2 regions of the Solidesulfovibrio sp. DCME genome follow, and region 1 is predicted to be linked to the other one. Evidence: riboswitches for the same ligand, from Rfam matches in the RefSeq annotation. Region 1 holds a riboswitch; the other holds the start of a gene.
What was found. A riboswitch is a leader RNA that binds a small molecule or an ion and turns the genes downstream of it on or off. The one in region 1 is predicted to bind cobalamin.
Positions count from the first base shown of each region.

Region 2: linked by a shared signal. The riboswitch ahead of ACP59X_RS23320 (ribonucleoside triphosphate reductase) and the one ahead of ACP59X_RS17630 (TonB-dependent receptor plug domain-containing protein) in region 1 are both predicted to bind cobalamin.

Region 1 covers NZ_CP188261.1:3,982,958-3,990,310, forward strand. Annotated here, with positions in the region: partial or broken gene glyA (serine hydroxymethyltransferase) at 1-800, opposite strand, end outside; gene metE (5-methyltetrahydropteroyltriglutamate--homocysteine S-methyltransferase) at 905-3,199, opposite strand; gene ACP59X_RS17625 (LysR family transcriptional regulator) at 3,323-4,213, shown strand; cobalamin riboswitch at 4,353-4,548, shown strand; partial or broken gene ACP59X_RS17630 (TonB-dependent receptor plug domain-containing protein) at 4,754-5,089, shown strand; gene ACP59X_RS17635 (FecCD family ABC transporter permease) at 5,133-5,900, shown strand; gene ACP59X_RS17640 (methylenetetrahydrofolate reductase) at 6,048-6,962, opposite strand; gene ACP59X_RS17645 (hypothetical protein) at 6,949-7,302, opposite strand; gene ACP59X_RS17650 (hypothetical protein) at 7,299-7,353, opposite strand, start outside.
Region 2 covers NZ_CP188261.1:5,281,517-5,288,869, forward strand. Annotated here, with positions in the region: gene ACP59X_RS23300 (branched-chain amino acid ABC transporter permease) at 1-472, shown strand, start outside; gene livM (high-affinity branched-chain amino acid ABC transporter permease LivM) at 456-1,679, shown strand; gene ACP59X_RS23310 (ABC transporter ATP-binding protein) at 1,682-2,398, shown strand; gene ACP59X_RS23315 (hypothetical protein) at 2,388-2,666, shown strand; cobalamin riboswitch at 2,936-3,160, shown strand; gene ACP59X_RS23320 (ribonucleoside triphosphate reductase) at 3,293-5,485, shown strand; gene ACP59X_RS23325 (anaerobic ribonucleoside-triphosphate reductase activating protein) at 5,667-6,365, shown strand; gene arfB (alternative ribosome rescue aminoacyl-tRNA hydrolase ArfB) at 6,362-6,811, shown strand; gene ACP59X_RS23335 (SxtJ family membrane protein) at 6,909-7,325, shown strand.

The DNA.
Region 1 (7,353 bases):
TGACATGCATGAGTGGCCCACCCTGAATGCCAGGGAATATCGCCGAATTGACAACCTTCTCATGCTCGGCGCGCATGAGAATCACCCCACCGCGCGGACCACGCAAGCTCTTGTGCGTTGTGGTGGTCACGAAGTCGGCATGCGCAACGGGATTAGGGTAGACGCCTGCAGCGATGAGGCCGGCGTAATGTGCCATGTCCACCATGAAAAATGCCCCGGCCTCCTTGGCCACATGGGCAATGCGTTCGAAATCGATGCGCAACGCGAAGGCCGATGCACCGGCGATGATGAGCTTGGGCCTGCTTTCACGGGCTCGCTGCTCCAGCGCGGCGTAATCGATATCCTCTTGGTCGTCCAGACCATAACTGACCACATTGAACCATTTTCCGCTCATGTTCAGCGCCATGCCGTGGGTAAGATGGCCGCCCTCGGCAAGGTTCATGCCCATGATTGTATCGCCCGGCTTGAGCACGGCGAAAAACACACCCTGGTTCGCCTGTGAACCGGAATTGGGCTGCACGTTGGCGGCTTCGGCCCCGAAGAGTTGTTTCACGCGGTCGATGGCCAACTGCTCGACGACATCGACAGTGTTCACATCCACCATAGTAGCGCTTGCCGGGATAGCCTTCGGCGTACTTGTTCGTGAGTTGCGATCCCTGGGCGGCCAGCACGGCTGGCGAGGCGTAGTTCTCGGAAGCGATAAGCTCAATGTGATCTTCCTGTCGCCGATTTTCCTGTTGGATGGCGGCGAACACCTCGGGATCGATCTGGTCGAGAGTATGGCGGATCCGTTCAAACATGTGGGCACCTCAAAATTCGCAGCCCGACACGGAGCCGGGCTGGTGGGATGGAGTGTATCGGGGCCACGCGGCGTTCAATGTCGCGCGGCTCATTCCAGATTGCATCAAGCAAACGTGGCGCGCAGCGCCTTCGCTGCGGTGACCATGTTGGTCAATGCCGGGATCACCTCGTTCCACTGGCGGGTTTTCAAGCCGCAATCGGGGTTGACCCAAAGGCGTTCCGCAGGGATGCGCTCGGCGGCTTTCTGCATAAGGTCGACGATGTGCTGCTGGCTTGGGATATTGGGCGAGTGGATGTCATACACGCCTGGTCCGATTTCATTGGGGTAGTTGAAGTCGTCAAAGGCGTCGAGCAACTCCATGTCGGAACGCGAGGTTTCGATGGTGATGACATCGGCGTCCATGTCGGCGATGGACGCGATGATGTCGTTGAACTCCGAGTAGCACATGTGGGTATGGATCTGCGTTTCGTCGGCCACGCCGTTGGCGGTGATGCGGAAGGACTCCACAGCCCAATCCAGATACTCCTTCCATTGCGATTTGCGCAGCGGCAGGCCTTCGCGCAACGCGGCCTCGTCGATCTGGATCACGCGCACCCCGGCCTTTTCCAGGTCCAATACTTCCTTGCGAATGGCCAGGGCGAGCTGCTTGCAGGATACCGAGCGCGGCTGGTCGTCACGCACGAAAGACCAGTTCAGGATGGTCACCGGCCCGGTCAGCATGCCTTTCATGGGTTTGTTGGTCAGGGACTGGGCGTAGGTGATCCACGCCACGGTCATGGCTTTCGGGCGATCGATGTCGCCAAAAAGAATGGGCGGTTTCACACAGCGCGAGCCGTAGGACTGCACCCACCCGAATTGGCTGAAGGCGTAGCCGTCGAGTTGTTCGCCGAAGTATTCGACCATGTCGTTGCGTTCCGCCTCGCCATGCACGAAGACATCCAGGCCGAGTGCTTCCTGCTCGCGCACGCACCGGGCGATTTCCCCGTGCATGGCTTCCCGGTACGTGGCCTCGTTGACCTTGCCGGCCTTGAACTGGCTGCGCACCTGGCGGATTTCCGCCGTTTGCGGAAAGGAGCCAATGGTGGTGGTGGGAAACTTCGGCAGATTGAGTAGCGGGGCCTGGCTGGCTGCGCGCTGCGCATAGGGACTCTTGCGCTGTCCCAGTTCCGGCCTGATTTCCGCAAGGGCGGACTTGACACCCGGGTTGTTCACGCGCGGCGAACTGCGTCGGGCCTCAATGGCGGTGCGATTGGCATCCAGTTCGGCCCGGACCGCGTCGCGCCCCTGGTTCAGGGCGACGGCCAACACCCGCAACTCGCCAAGCTTCTGCTTGGCGAAAGCCAGCCAGGATGCAACCTCGGCGTCAAGTTTCTGTTCGCTCTCCAGATCTACGGGAACGTGTAGCAAAGAGCAGGAAGGGGCGATCCACAGACGCTCGCCCAGTTTTCCAGCCAGAGGCTCCAACCAGTCGAGCACGGCGTTCAGGTCGGCCTTCCAGATGTTGCGGCCGTTGATGACCCCCAGGGACAACACGCGATCAGCCGGCAATCGGGCAAGAAGATCATCGACTTCGTGGCGCGCGTTGACGGCGTCGAGGTGGACGCCCTGGATCGGCAAGCCGGCGACCAGCGGCAGGTTCTCTTGCAGGGAGCCGAAGTAGGTAGCCAGCAGGAGCTTCGGGGCGTTGCGCCTGAGGGCCTCATAGGCCGTGACCATTGCCTGCTTCCACTCGTTGTCGAGTTCGGTGACAAGAAGCGGCTCGTCGACCTGTACCCATTTCACGCCCTGCGCGGCCAGCATGTCCAGCAATGCGGCATAAACAGGGAGCAACCGAGGCAGCAGCGCGAGCTTGTCGGAGCCGTCCTTGGCCTTGCCAAGCGCCAAGTAAGTGACAGGCCCGATGATCACCGGCTTGGCGTTGACGCCCAGGGCCTTCGCCTCGGCCAATTGCTCTAGCAAGCGCGAGGCATCAAGCTTGAACGCGGTGTCGGCGCTGAACTCGGGGACTATATAGTGGTAGTTGGTGTCAAACCATTTGGTCATTTCTCCGGCAGCGACACCGTCGCGGCATTGTGCCTGAATGTCCGCCGCCTGGGCCGAGCGACCGCGGGCGAGGCGAAAGGAATTGTCCAGCGCATCGCCGTGGAAGGCGCGCACGCGATGGGGCAGATTGCCCAAGGTGAAACTCATGTCCAACACGTGATCATAAAAGGCGAAGTCGCCGACGGGCACGAGATCAAGGCCCAATTGTTCCTGCCAGTGGCGCTGGCGGAGGGTGCCCCCCAACGATTTGAGGGCATCGAGGGAAGACGTGCCTTTCCAATAGGATTCGAGGCCGAATTTGAGCTCGCGTGCGGCCCCGATGCGCGGGAAGCCAAGATTGTGCGTGTATGCCATACCCCTCTCTCCGGTTGATTTTATTGCGATGCCAGGATGGCCAAATAGCGCTTTGAAACCATGAACAAAAATGGTATTTTCTCACATTCTCATGACGTCTGCTCATAGATGAGGAAGCCGGCCATGTTAGAGCGCATCCACCTGGAGACCCTCCGCGCCGTCTCGCAGCACGGTTCGCTGACTGCCGCCGCAGCGCATTTACACCTCACGCAATCCGCGCTGAGTCACAGCATTCGCAAGCTGGAAGACACGCTCGGCGTAGCAATATGGCGTCGCGAAGGTCGCTGCCTGCGTCCAACACAGGCAGGAACCTATTTATTAGCGGTAGCGAATCGTTTGGTGCCGCAGTTCGCTCACATTGAAGAGCGGCTCCATCAGTTCGCACAGGGTGAGCGCGGCACGTTGCGCGTTGGCATGGAATGTCACCCATGTTACCAGTGGTTGCTGAAGATTGCAGCTTCGTACTTGGATGCCTGGCCGGCTGTGGATATGGACGTGAAGCAGAAATTCCAGTTTGGCGGAATTGGGGCCTTGGTCGGCTATGAAATCGATTTGCTCGTGACTCCCGATCCATTATACAAGACAGGCTTATATTTCGAGCCGGTGTTCGACTATGAGCAGGTGCTGGTCGTCGGGCCGAACCACCCCTTGCGCGCAGCGAGCCATATTGAGCCGGAACAGCTTGCAGCGGAAATCCTGATCACCTACCCGGTCCACATTGATCGGCTCGATATTTATTCCCGATTCCTCACGCCTGCCGGCATCATCCCCAAACAGCACAAGCGGATTGAAACCACCGAGATCATGCTTCAAATGGTGGCCAGCGGCCGGGGCGTGGCCGCCTTGCCGCGTTGGCTGGTCGAAGAGAACGCCGGCAAATTCGCCGTGTTCCCGGTGCGCTTGGGAGCGCAAGGCATAGACAAGAAAATATTTCTCGGTATCCGCGAGGCAGACGCCGACATCGATTACCTGAGGGCCTTTGTGGAGTTGGCGCGTGCGTATCGTGATCGATAGCCCCTCGGTAGTGTGTCCCTGATTGGCTGCGAAGGTTACACGCTCCTATACTCTTGGCAGCGCTGGTGCCCGCCCCCTCGGGAGAGGGCGCAAGAGGGAATCCGGCTTGACAATATCTGTATGAGCCGGGCAACTACTCTGCATTATTGAACTCGCAGGTCCGCATCCGCGATGCGGCTAAGTGGGAAGTCCGGTGCGAAACCGGCGCTGGCCCGCAACCGTGAAAGGGGACGAAAACCGCACACAGCCACTGTCCGCGCAAAGGCGCGGATGGGAAGGCGCGGCAAGTAGGACGATCCTTGAGCCGGGAGACCAGCCTGCGAGAAGTCATGGCGGGCTTCGAGGCAGAGCCGACCCATGGACAACACCCCGTCTGATTGGTGGGGTGTCGTGTCTGTGTTTCCTCGGGCCCTCCTCTTCTTCAACGAAGCAGGAGGTCTTTTTATGCGTTGCGTGCTGGCTGCGCTGGCTGTCGTCATGGTCTTGCCCTGTCTGGGCCTGGCGGCCGAGGACCGGGAAGACACGTTCAACCTTCCTGAAATGCTCGTCACGGCCACGGCCACCCCGGCTCCGGCCAGCGAGGTTCCCGTCCATGTCGAGGTCCTCGGCCGGGAGACAATCAACCAACTGGGCGTGGACACCTTGGGCGAACTGATCGCCCGGAAATCGCCGGGCACGACCATTCAGTACCCAGGCGCTTACACGAGTTTTCGCCTGCGAGGGTTCGACACTTATGTCTCGCCAGGGGCGAACATGGATGCCAAGACCCTGGTGCTGGTGGACGGCAACCCCTCCGGCTCGGGCAATCTTGCGCTGATTCCCCTGGACAACGTGGAACGCGTGGAGATCATGCGCGGTCCCGGATCGGTCCTGTATGGGGCCTCGGCCAACCGCCCGCGCCTGCGGCCGGGAAACAGCCGTGAAATATGCCGACGCCGGCTTGTCCGTCCGGCTGACCCTGGTCTGCCTGCCCCTTGCCGGGCTGCTCGCGGCGGCCCTGATCACCGGCCTTGTCGTTGGATCGAGTTCCCTTCCCCTGCACGATGTGCTGCGGGCGCTTGCCCAAAGCGACGCCTGCGACCCGACCGTCCTGGCCATCGTCTGGAAGTTGCGGCTGCCCCGGAGCTTGCTGGCGGCCTTGGCCGGCGGCGCGCTGTCTCTTAGTGGCTTGGTCTTCCAAACGCTGGTGCGCAATCCACTGGCCGATCCCTATATCCTCGGCGTGTCCGGTGGAGCGGCCCTCGGCGTGGTGGGCGGCATGTTGCTCGGTTTGCCCACGTTCCTGGGAGCCGGACCGCTCGCCTTTTTCGGGGCAATGGCAGCCTTTGGCGTGGCCGTGACCCTGTCGCTACGGGATGGGCACGTGGCAACGCCCTCCCTTGTCCTGTCCGGCGTCATGGTCAATGCCTTCTGTTCGGCCGCCATCATGTTTTTCCTCTCCATGACCAGGGATCATACCTTGCACGCCACACTGGTCTGGCTCATGGGCGACACGTCTTCGGCCACGTTGGGTTCTTTGCCGATCCCCGCCCTGTGCGTCGTCGCCGGGGCCATGTTGGTCTTCGCCTTGTCTCAGACGATGAACCTGCTCCTTCTCGGCGACGAGGCGGCCGCAAACCTCGGGGTGCGGGTGCGTCTTGTGCAGGGCGTGCTCGTCACCACCACCGCGACCATGACTGGAATCTAGCCGTAGACTGCAATCCGTTCACGGATACGCCTCGCATCACGGCTCTGCCGGGAAGTCGTCCCATTCACCGGGATCACGAGTGATTATCCCGGTGAACGGCTGCGATGGGCTTTTCATAGCAGTCTGTTACAAGCCATGGCGGAATCATCAGGTCACAACCTCGTGTGAGGGGCTAGATATTTTCTTTTGAGTATCGAAATAGTCAACACCAGACAATATATCGATACAAGCATCCGCATTATTCAGTGTATAAAGATGTATTCCTGACGCTCCCTGTTCAATAAGGTCACGAATTTGGCGTTGTGCGATTTCTATGCCTTTGCGCCGTACGGCTTCATTTCCGCCATCTTTGTCCGCCTGCACCAACTCAAGGTACAGTTTTACCGGAATACTCGCGCCGCAAAGTGAGAGAATCCTGTGCAGGGATTGCATGCTGAGAAGCGGGAGCACGCCGGGAATGATAGGCTTGACGACACCCCTGCGGCGTAATCGGGCGACGAAATCATTATAGCAGCGGACGTCGAAAAATAGCTGGGTGATGGCGAAATCCGCGCCGACATCCAGTTTGTGCTTGGTCCATTCAAGGTCGTCGGCGATGCTGGCGGCTTCCGGATGCGCTTCAGGGTAGCAGGCTACGGCGATCCCCGTTTCCGGATACCGCAACCTGATGAAGGCAACGAGATCGGAAGCATGAGAGAAGCCGGAATTCGCCGTCGGAAGGACGCCCGGCGGCAAGTCGCCCCGCAATGCGAGGATGTTGGTTATTCCAATGTCCTGAAGTTCTTCCATGAAACTCACGATGGACTCGTGGGTCGCCCCAGCACAGGTCAGATGGACCATGGGGAATAATCCAAACCGTTCCTGCAGGCATGAGGCCGTCGCAAGGGTGGTGGCCCGCGTGCCGCCGCCGGCTCCGTACGTCACAGAAACGAACAGAGGGGCAAGCTCAGCCATCCGTTCTATCTGTGACTCGAATCCTTGCCAGGCGTTGTGCTCCTTTGGGGGAAAAAATTCTAAAGAGACAAACCGACTTCTTGAGGGCATCAAATCAGCTATTTTCATGTTTCACCATCATCAAGACGATAGCGCCGTTGGGCGCGGTTGTTGTCGCAGCGGAGGCTGCGCGCAGGTTGGCGGCCAGAGTTTCCTCCGGCCATATTTCTCCGAGGCAACTGAGCGGGCAATATGAGTCGGCCTTCTGTGCGGAAAAGGGAGCGTCCGGAGGGGAGCAGGATGCGGTCGGTATTTTCATTCCCGCAGCGATTGCCTGGCAAAAAAGCCCGGCATACTTGCGCCGATCCCCTTCGCCCATGTCCCTTAAGGCCGCAAGCAAGCCTGCTGCGCCCGCTGGCAAGGGAATGGCGAACATCTCGGCTTGGTCCTTTTTGTGTTCGCGTTTCATTGCGACCTGGCCCCGGCCGGATATTGGCGCACGACAGCCGCTGCTTTGACT
Region 2 (7,353 bases), 1.3 Mb from region 1:
CATGCAGATCGGCATCATCGCCGTGACCGCCCTGCTGCTTTTCCTGCTCAACGCCCTGGTCTACAAGACCCGCATCGGCAAGGCCATGCGGGCCACGGCCCAGGACAAGGTCATGTCCGCCCTGGTCGGCATCCACTCCGACAAGGTCATCAGCACCACCTTCGCCATCGGCGCGGCCCTGGCCGCCGCCGCCGGCATCATGGTCGGGCTCTACTACGGCTCCGTGCGCTACGACATGGGCTTCGTCCCCGGCATCAAGGCCTTTGCCGCGGCCGTGCTCGGCGGCATCGGCAACATCACCGGCGCCATGATCGGCGGTTTCGTCATCGGCATGGTGGAGATCCTGGCCGCCGCCTACATCCCCCACGGCGGCGAGTACAAGGACGTCTTCGCCTTCGTCATCCTCATCCTCGTGCTCTATTTCATGCCCACCGGCATCATGGGAGAAAACGTCGATGACACGCGGGTCTAGGAAATCCTGGCTGTATTTCGGGCTGGGCCTGGCCTGGTTCTATTTGCTGCTGTGGCCGCTTCTGGGCATCCGCGACGGCAGGCTCCATTTCGCCGATTCCTTCCTGGTCTGGCTGCGCGTGGCCGTGGCCGCGACCGTCTGCTTCGTCCTTTTCCGCCTGGGCAAGCGCGGCGCCCTCGACCCCGTGCTCACGCCCCTGGCCCGGGCCCGCGACGGCGTGACCGGCACCCTGTCGCGCGCCCCGCGCTGGATGCTCTACGTCCCCCTGGCCGCCTTCGCCCTGGCCTACCCGCTCATCACCAACCGCTACGCCCAGGACGTGGCCATAAATGTCCTGGTCTACATCTGCCTGGGACTCGGGCTCAACGTGGTGGTCGGGCTGTGCGGCCTGCTCGACCTCGGCTACATCGCCTTCTACGGCGTCGGCGCCTACACCTACGCCCTGCTCTCGGTGCACTACGCCCTGCCGTTCTGGGTCTGCCTGCCCATCTGCGCCGTCTTCGCCGCCACGGCCGGCTGCATCATCGGCTACCCGACCCTGCGCATGCGCGGCGACTACCTGGCCATCGTGACGCTCGGGTTCGGCGAGATCGTGCGCATCGTGCTCAACAACTGGATGGCCCTGACCGGCGGCCCCAACGGCATCCTCGGCATCAAGGCCCCGGGCATCTACATCCCGACCTTTGCCGACGGCTCCTTTTCCTTCGAGTACCTGCTGCTGCGCAAGCTCGAATACCTCTACTACATCATTCTGGCCCTGGCGGTCTTCACGGTCATCGCCGTCTACCGCATCAATTTCTCGCGCATCGGCCGGGCCTTCGAGGCCATCCGCGAGGACGAGACCGCGGCCGAGCTCATGGGCGTGGACACCTTCCGCTTCAAGCTTCTGGCCTACGCCCTGGGCGCGGTCTTCGGCGGCCTGGCCGGGGCCTTTTTCGCCGCGCGCATGCGCTTTGTCAGCCCCGAGAGCTTCACCTTCATCGAGTCGGCCATGGTGCTGGCCATGGTGGTCCTGGGCGGCATGGGCTCCATTCCCGGCGTCATCCTCGGCGCCCTGGCCCTGGTCGCCCTGCCGGAGGTCTTCCGGGGCTTCGAGCTCTACCGCATGCTGGCCTTCGGCGGGGCCATGGCCGTGATGATGCTGGTGCGCCCGGCCGGACTCTGGCCGGCGGCGCGGATGGGCAAACGTTCGGACGATTCGGAGTAGCCGTGGCCGCCATCCTGGAACTTACGGGCGTATGCGCCCACTACGGCCGCATCCAGGCCCTGCGCGACGTGACGCTGACCGTCAACGAGGGCGAGATCGTCACCATCATCGGGGCCAACGGCGCCGGCAAGTCCACCACGCTCATGACCATCTGCGGCATCGTGCGGGCCAGCGCCGGCGACGTGCGCTACCAGGGCAAATCCATCCGCGACCTGCGCGCCGACAGGCTGCCCGAGATGGGCCTGTGCCAGGTGCCCGAGGGCCGGCGCATCTTCCCGCGCCTGACCGTGCGGGAGAACCTGGACATGGGCGCCTTTTTCCGCCGCGACGCCGACGGCATCGAGGCCGACCTGGGCCTGGTCTTTCGCCTGTTTCCGGTGCTGTTCGAGCGGCGCAAGCAGCACGGCGGCACCCTGTCCGGCGGCGAGCAGCAGATGCTGGCCATCGCCCGGGCGCTGATGAGCCGCCCGAAAATGCTGCTCCTCGACGAACCGTCGCTGGGGCTTTCGCCCATGATCTCCCAGCACATCTTCCGCATCATACGCAACGTCAACGAGGAGCGGGGCATGACCATCCTGCTCGTCGAGCAAAACGCCAACATCGCGCTGAAACTGGCCGACCGGGCCTACGTGCTGGAAACCGGCACCGTGGTCATGGAGGACACGGCCGAAAACCTGCGCGAAAACGTGGACATCAAGAAGGCCTACCTTGGACAATAACCCCGCCCTCGCCGCCATCCTGGCCAGGCTGCGCCCGGATAAGGCCGAGGCCGTCCGCGCCCTCGTCCTTGACGCCATTGCCCGCCAGTTCGGCGACAGCCCCGACCCCGCCGCCGTCACCCGCTTCCTCGACGACATCCGCGTCGCCCAGTCCATGTCCGGCATCGACATCGACTACGCCGAGCACTACACCCACATGCACCAGGCCGGCGTGGACTTCATGCGGCTCGTGCAGACGGTCAAGGCCGCGGATAAGGATTACAAGTAGGCGGAAGAAGGGAAGATGCCTCCGGCGGCCAGGAGGGGCAGTGCCCCTCCTGGACCTCCCCAATGGGGGAGCCGGGTGGGCGCGATCCGGCGGATTGGCCAATTTAGCGGACAAATAAGAGAAAAATAGTTCTCTAGTTTTTTCGCCGCCTTCCTTAATCGCCCGCTGTCGTCAGGCTGTTCGAAAAGGGTCCATCCCCCTCCCGAGACAGAAAAACCTTGCCAAGGGGGAAGGGACGGACGGCGTTGACACGGCCCAACGCTTTTCCCATACAGTGGGGCTGCGTTGGTGTCCGTCCGCCCCGGGGGAGGGAGCGGTACGGGCCGAAAGAGGGAATCCGGCGCAATTCCGGAACTGCCCCGCAGCGGTAAGCGAAAACGACCCCCGCCACCAAGCACTGGAGCACCCCTCCGGGAAGCGGCGGGCACTAGGCACCCCGGCCATCCGCCGGCCCGTTCGCGAGTCCGAAGACCTGCCAACGCCCGTCGGCCAACGGCCGGCGGCGTCGAGGGAGCCTCGCGGGAGGGCGACCCGGCAGGCGCGAGGGCCTTGGCCCCCGCGCCGCCTGTCCGAACCGCTTTCACGAACCGGCGCCACCGCGCCAGCCCAGACCAGGGAGACCACCCATGCTTTCGCCGACCGAGCACGGCAACCTTGCCGTCGATGTCGTCCGTTCCGAAAATGTCCCCGAAAAACCCGAAGCCCGCCCGCCGGCCGTGGCCGCCGTCCCGGCCCGCATCCGCAAGCGCGACGGCCAGGTCGTGCCCTTCGACGCCGACAAGATCCGCTCGGCCATCCGCCGCGCCGGCGCGGCCACCGGCGACTTCGGCGACGACGAGGCGGGCCTGCTCACGGCGCAGGTGGTCAAGGTCCTGTCCCACCGCTTCTCCGGCGGGGTCCCCGACATCGAGCGCATCCAGGACGTGGTCGAACAGGCGCTGATTTCCGCCAACCACTTCCGCACCATGCGCGCCTACTCCGTCTACCGCGAGCAGCGCGCCCGCCTGCGCCAGGACAGGAAAACCGTGGTGGACGTGGCCGCTTCGGTCAACGAATACCTCGACCGCCAGGACTGGCGCGTGGCCGCCAACGCCAACCAGGGCTATTCGCTCGGCGGGCTCATCCTCAACGTTTCGGGCAAGGTGGTGGCCAACTATTGGCTCAACCACGTCTACCCGCCGGAAGTCGGCGCCGCCCACCGAGAAGGCGACCTCCACATCCACGATTTGGACATGCTGGCCGGCTACTGCGCCGGCTGGTCGCTCAAAATGCTCTTGCAGGAGGGCTTAAACGGCGTCCCCGACAAGGTGGAGGCCGACCCGCCCAGGCACCTTTCCAGCGCCGTGGGCCAGATCGTCAACTTCCTGGGCACGCTGCAAAACGAATGGGCCGGCGCCCAGGCCTTTTCCAGCTTCGACACCTACATGGCCCCGTTTCTCCGCAAGGACAAGCTTTCCTATGCCCAGGTGCGCCAGTCCATCCAGGAGCTGATCTACAACTTGAATGTCCCCTCGCGCTGGGGCACCCAGACGCCGTTTACCAACCTGACCTTCGACTGGACCTGCCCCGAGGACCTGCGCGGCCAGCACCCGGTCATCGGCGGCGAGGAGATGCCCTTTACCTACGGCGACCTGCAAGCCGAGATGGATACCATCAACCGGGCCTACATCGAGGTCATGACCGCCGGCGACGCCAAAGGGCGCGTTTTTACCTTCCCCATCCCGACCTACAACATCACCAAGGATTTCCCCTGGGACTCGCCCAATGTCGACATCCTGTTCGAGATGACGGCCAAGTACGGGCTCCCCTACTTCCAGAACTTCCTCAATTCCGACCTGGAGCCCGGCATGGTGCGCTCCATGTGCTGCCGGTTGCAGCTCGATTTGCGCGAACTGCTCAAACGCGGCAACGGCCTCTTCGGCAGCGCCGAACAGACCGGGTCCGTGGGCGTGGTCACCATCAACTGCGCCCGCCTGGGCCATCTGCATCGCGGCGACTGGGCAGGCCTGGTGGCGCGCCTGGACGGGCTGCTGGAGACCGCCCGCACGAGCCTGGAGATCAAGCGCAAGGAGATCGGCCGCCGCATGGACGCCGGGCTGTTCCCCTACACCAAGCGCTACCTGGGGACGCTGCGCAACCACTTCTCCACCATCGGCGTCAACGGCATCAATGAAATGGTGCGCAACTTCACGGGCGACGCGGACAATATCGCGACGCCGGCCGGCCACGCCCTGGCAGTCAAGCTCCTCGACCACGTGCGCGCCCGCATGACCGAGTTCCAGGAGCGCACCGGCCACCTCTACAACCTGGAAGCCACCCCGGCCGAGGGCACCACCTACCGCTTCGCCCGCGAGGACCGCAAACGCTTCCCCGGCATCCTGCAAGCCGGCACCGACGACAAGCCCTATTACACCAATTCCTCCCAGCTGCCCGTCGGGTTCACCGACGACCCCTTCGAGGCCCTTTCGCGCCAGGAGGAGCTCCAGCGCAAATACACCGGCGGCACGGTGCTCCACCTCTACATGGGCGAGCGGCTTTCCAGCGCCCAGGCCTGCAAGAACCTCGTGCGCCGGTCGCTGTCGCGCTTCGCCCTGCCCTACGTGACCGTGACGCCCACCTTCTCCATCTGCGACGTCCACGGGTATCTTCCCGGCGAGCAGGAGACCTGCCCCCGCTGCGCCGCCGAAGGCCGCACGCAAGCCTGCGAGATCTGGACCCGGGTCATGGGCTATTACCGGCCCAAGTCGGCATTCAACACCGGCAAACAGGGCGAGTACGAGGAGCGGGTCTGCTTTGCGGAGCCGACAACCGCGTCCTAGTGTCGCGTTCTCGAAATTCGTGCATACGAATTTCGAGAATAATAATTTGAATAATTATTCTTTCTGAAAAAAACAGTTCCCTGTTTTTTTCAGAACGCCACACGAGGCCTATCGGGGCGGCCGGCGCCACCCGGCCGGCCGCCCCTTGCCCCCGGCCAGCGGGAACGGTAAGGGAGCCCGGATGGACGGACTGACCATCGGCGGCGTGACGCCCCTTTCGACCCTGGATTTCCCCGACGCCCTGGCGGCGGTCATCTACTGCCAGGGCTGCCCCTGGGGCTGCCCCTACTGCCACAACGAACCGCTGCGCAAAATCGGCGGCGAGGGCGAGCGCGACGCCGCCTCGGTGCTGTCCTGGCTGGAGAGCCGGCGGGGGCTTCTCGACGCCGTGGTCTTTTCCGGCGGCGAACCCACCCTCCAGGAGGGCCTGGCCGCGACGCTTGCCGCCGTGCGGGAGCTCGGCTTCAAGACGGGGCTCCATACCACGGGCATGTTCCCGGAGGCCCTGGCCGATGTCCTGCCGCTTTGCGACTGGGTGGGGCTCGACGTGAAAGCCCCGCGCGCCGCCTACGACCGCATCACCGGCCGCGACGGCGGCGGCCGGGCGGCCTTTGCCAGCCTGGCCCTGCTGCTCAAAGGCGCCGTTCCCTTCGAGGCCCGTACCACCTGGCACCCGGGGCTGCTCGACGAGGCGGAACTCGTGGCCCTGGCCGGCGAACTGGCCGCCGCCGGGGCCGACCGCTGGGTCATCCAGGCCTTCCGCCCGGACGGCTGCGCCGACGAGGCCCTGGCCGCCGCCGGCCAGACGGTTTTTCCGCCCGACCTCGTCACCCGGCTCCAGGCCGCCGCCCCGCGCCTGACCATCACCACCCGGTCATGACGGCCCCCGTGGACGCCTCCCTGCTGGTCATCCTGCCCGGCGTGGTCATCCCCGTGGACGAGTTGCGTTTCACGGCCTCGCCGTCGAGCGGCCCGGGCGGGCAGCACGTCAACAAGGTCAGCACCCGGGTGACGCTGCTTTTTGACCTGGCCGGCTCGCCGAGCCTGACCGAGGCCCAAAAGGCGCGGCTGGGCGCTACGCTTGCCGGCCGCATCGCCAAGGACGGCGTCCTGCGCCTCGTTTCCCAGACCACGCGCAGCCAGTCGGCCAACAAGGAACTGGCCGTGGAACGCTTCGTGGCCCTTGTGCGCGAGGCCCTGAGCCCGAGGCCCCCCCGGCGCAAGACCCGGGCCAGCCTGGCCTCGAAGCTGCGCCGCCTGGAAACGAAAAGCCGCCACGGCGCCGTCAAGCGCCAGCGCGCCGCCAGGCCCGACACCGACGAATAGCCCGGCCTTGACGCCCGCCGCCGCCACGGGCTAGGGAAGCCTGTCCCTTGAGCCTTCGCGGCGGCAACGCCGACGCCCCATCCGGAGCACACATCGCATGTCCTCACTGGAACAAAAGCGCCAGAAGAAATCGTTCTGGCTGTCCGCCACGCGGGAACAGGCCAAGGACACGGGCATGGCCCTGGTCCTTGTAAGCCTCATCGTCTTTTTCGTGACCCGGGAGATCCGCTACGTGACCATCGCCACGGGCCTGCTGCTGCTGGACATGATCTGCCCGGCCCTCTACAAGCCGGCGGCCAAGCTGTGGTTCGGCCTGTCCCACGTGCTGGGCACGGTCATGTCCAAGGTCATCCTCACACTCATTTTCTACCTGGTGCTCACGCCCATGGGCCTGTTGCGGGCCATGCTCGGCAAGGACCCCATGCGTGTGCGCCAGTTCAAGAAAGGCGAGGGCTCGGCCTTCCGGGTGCGCGATCACCAATTCGTGGCGCCCGACATCGAACAGCCCTTCTAGGGCAGGCCCGCGGCCGCTTCGCAGGGCA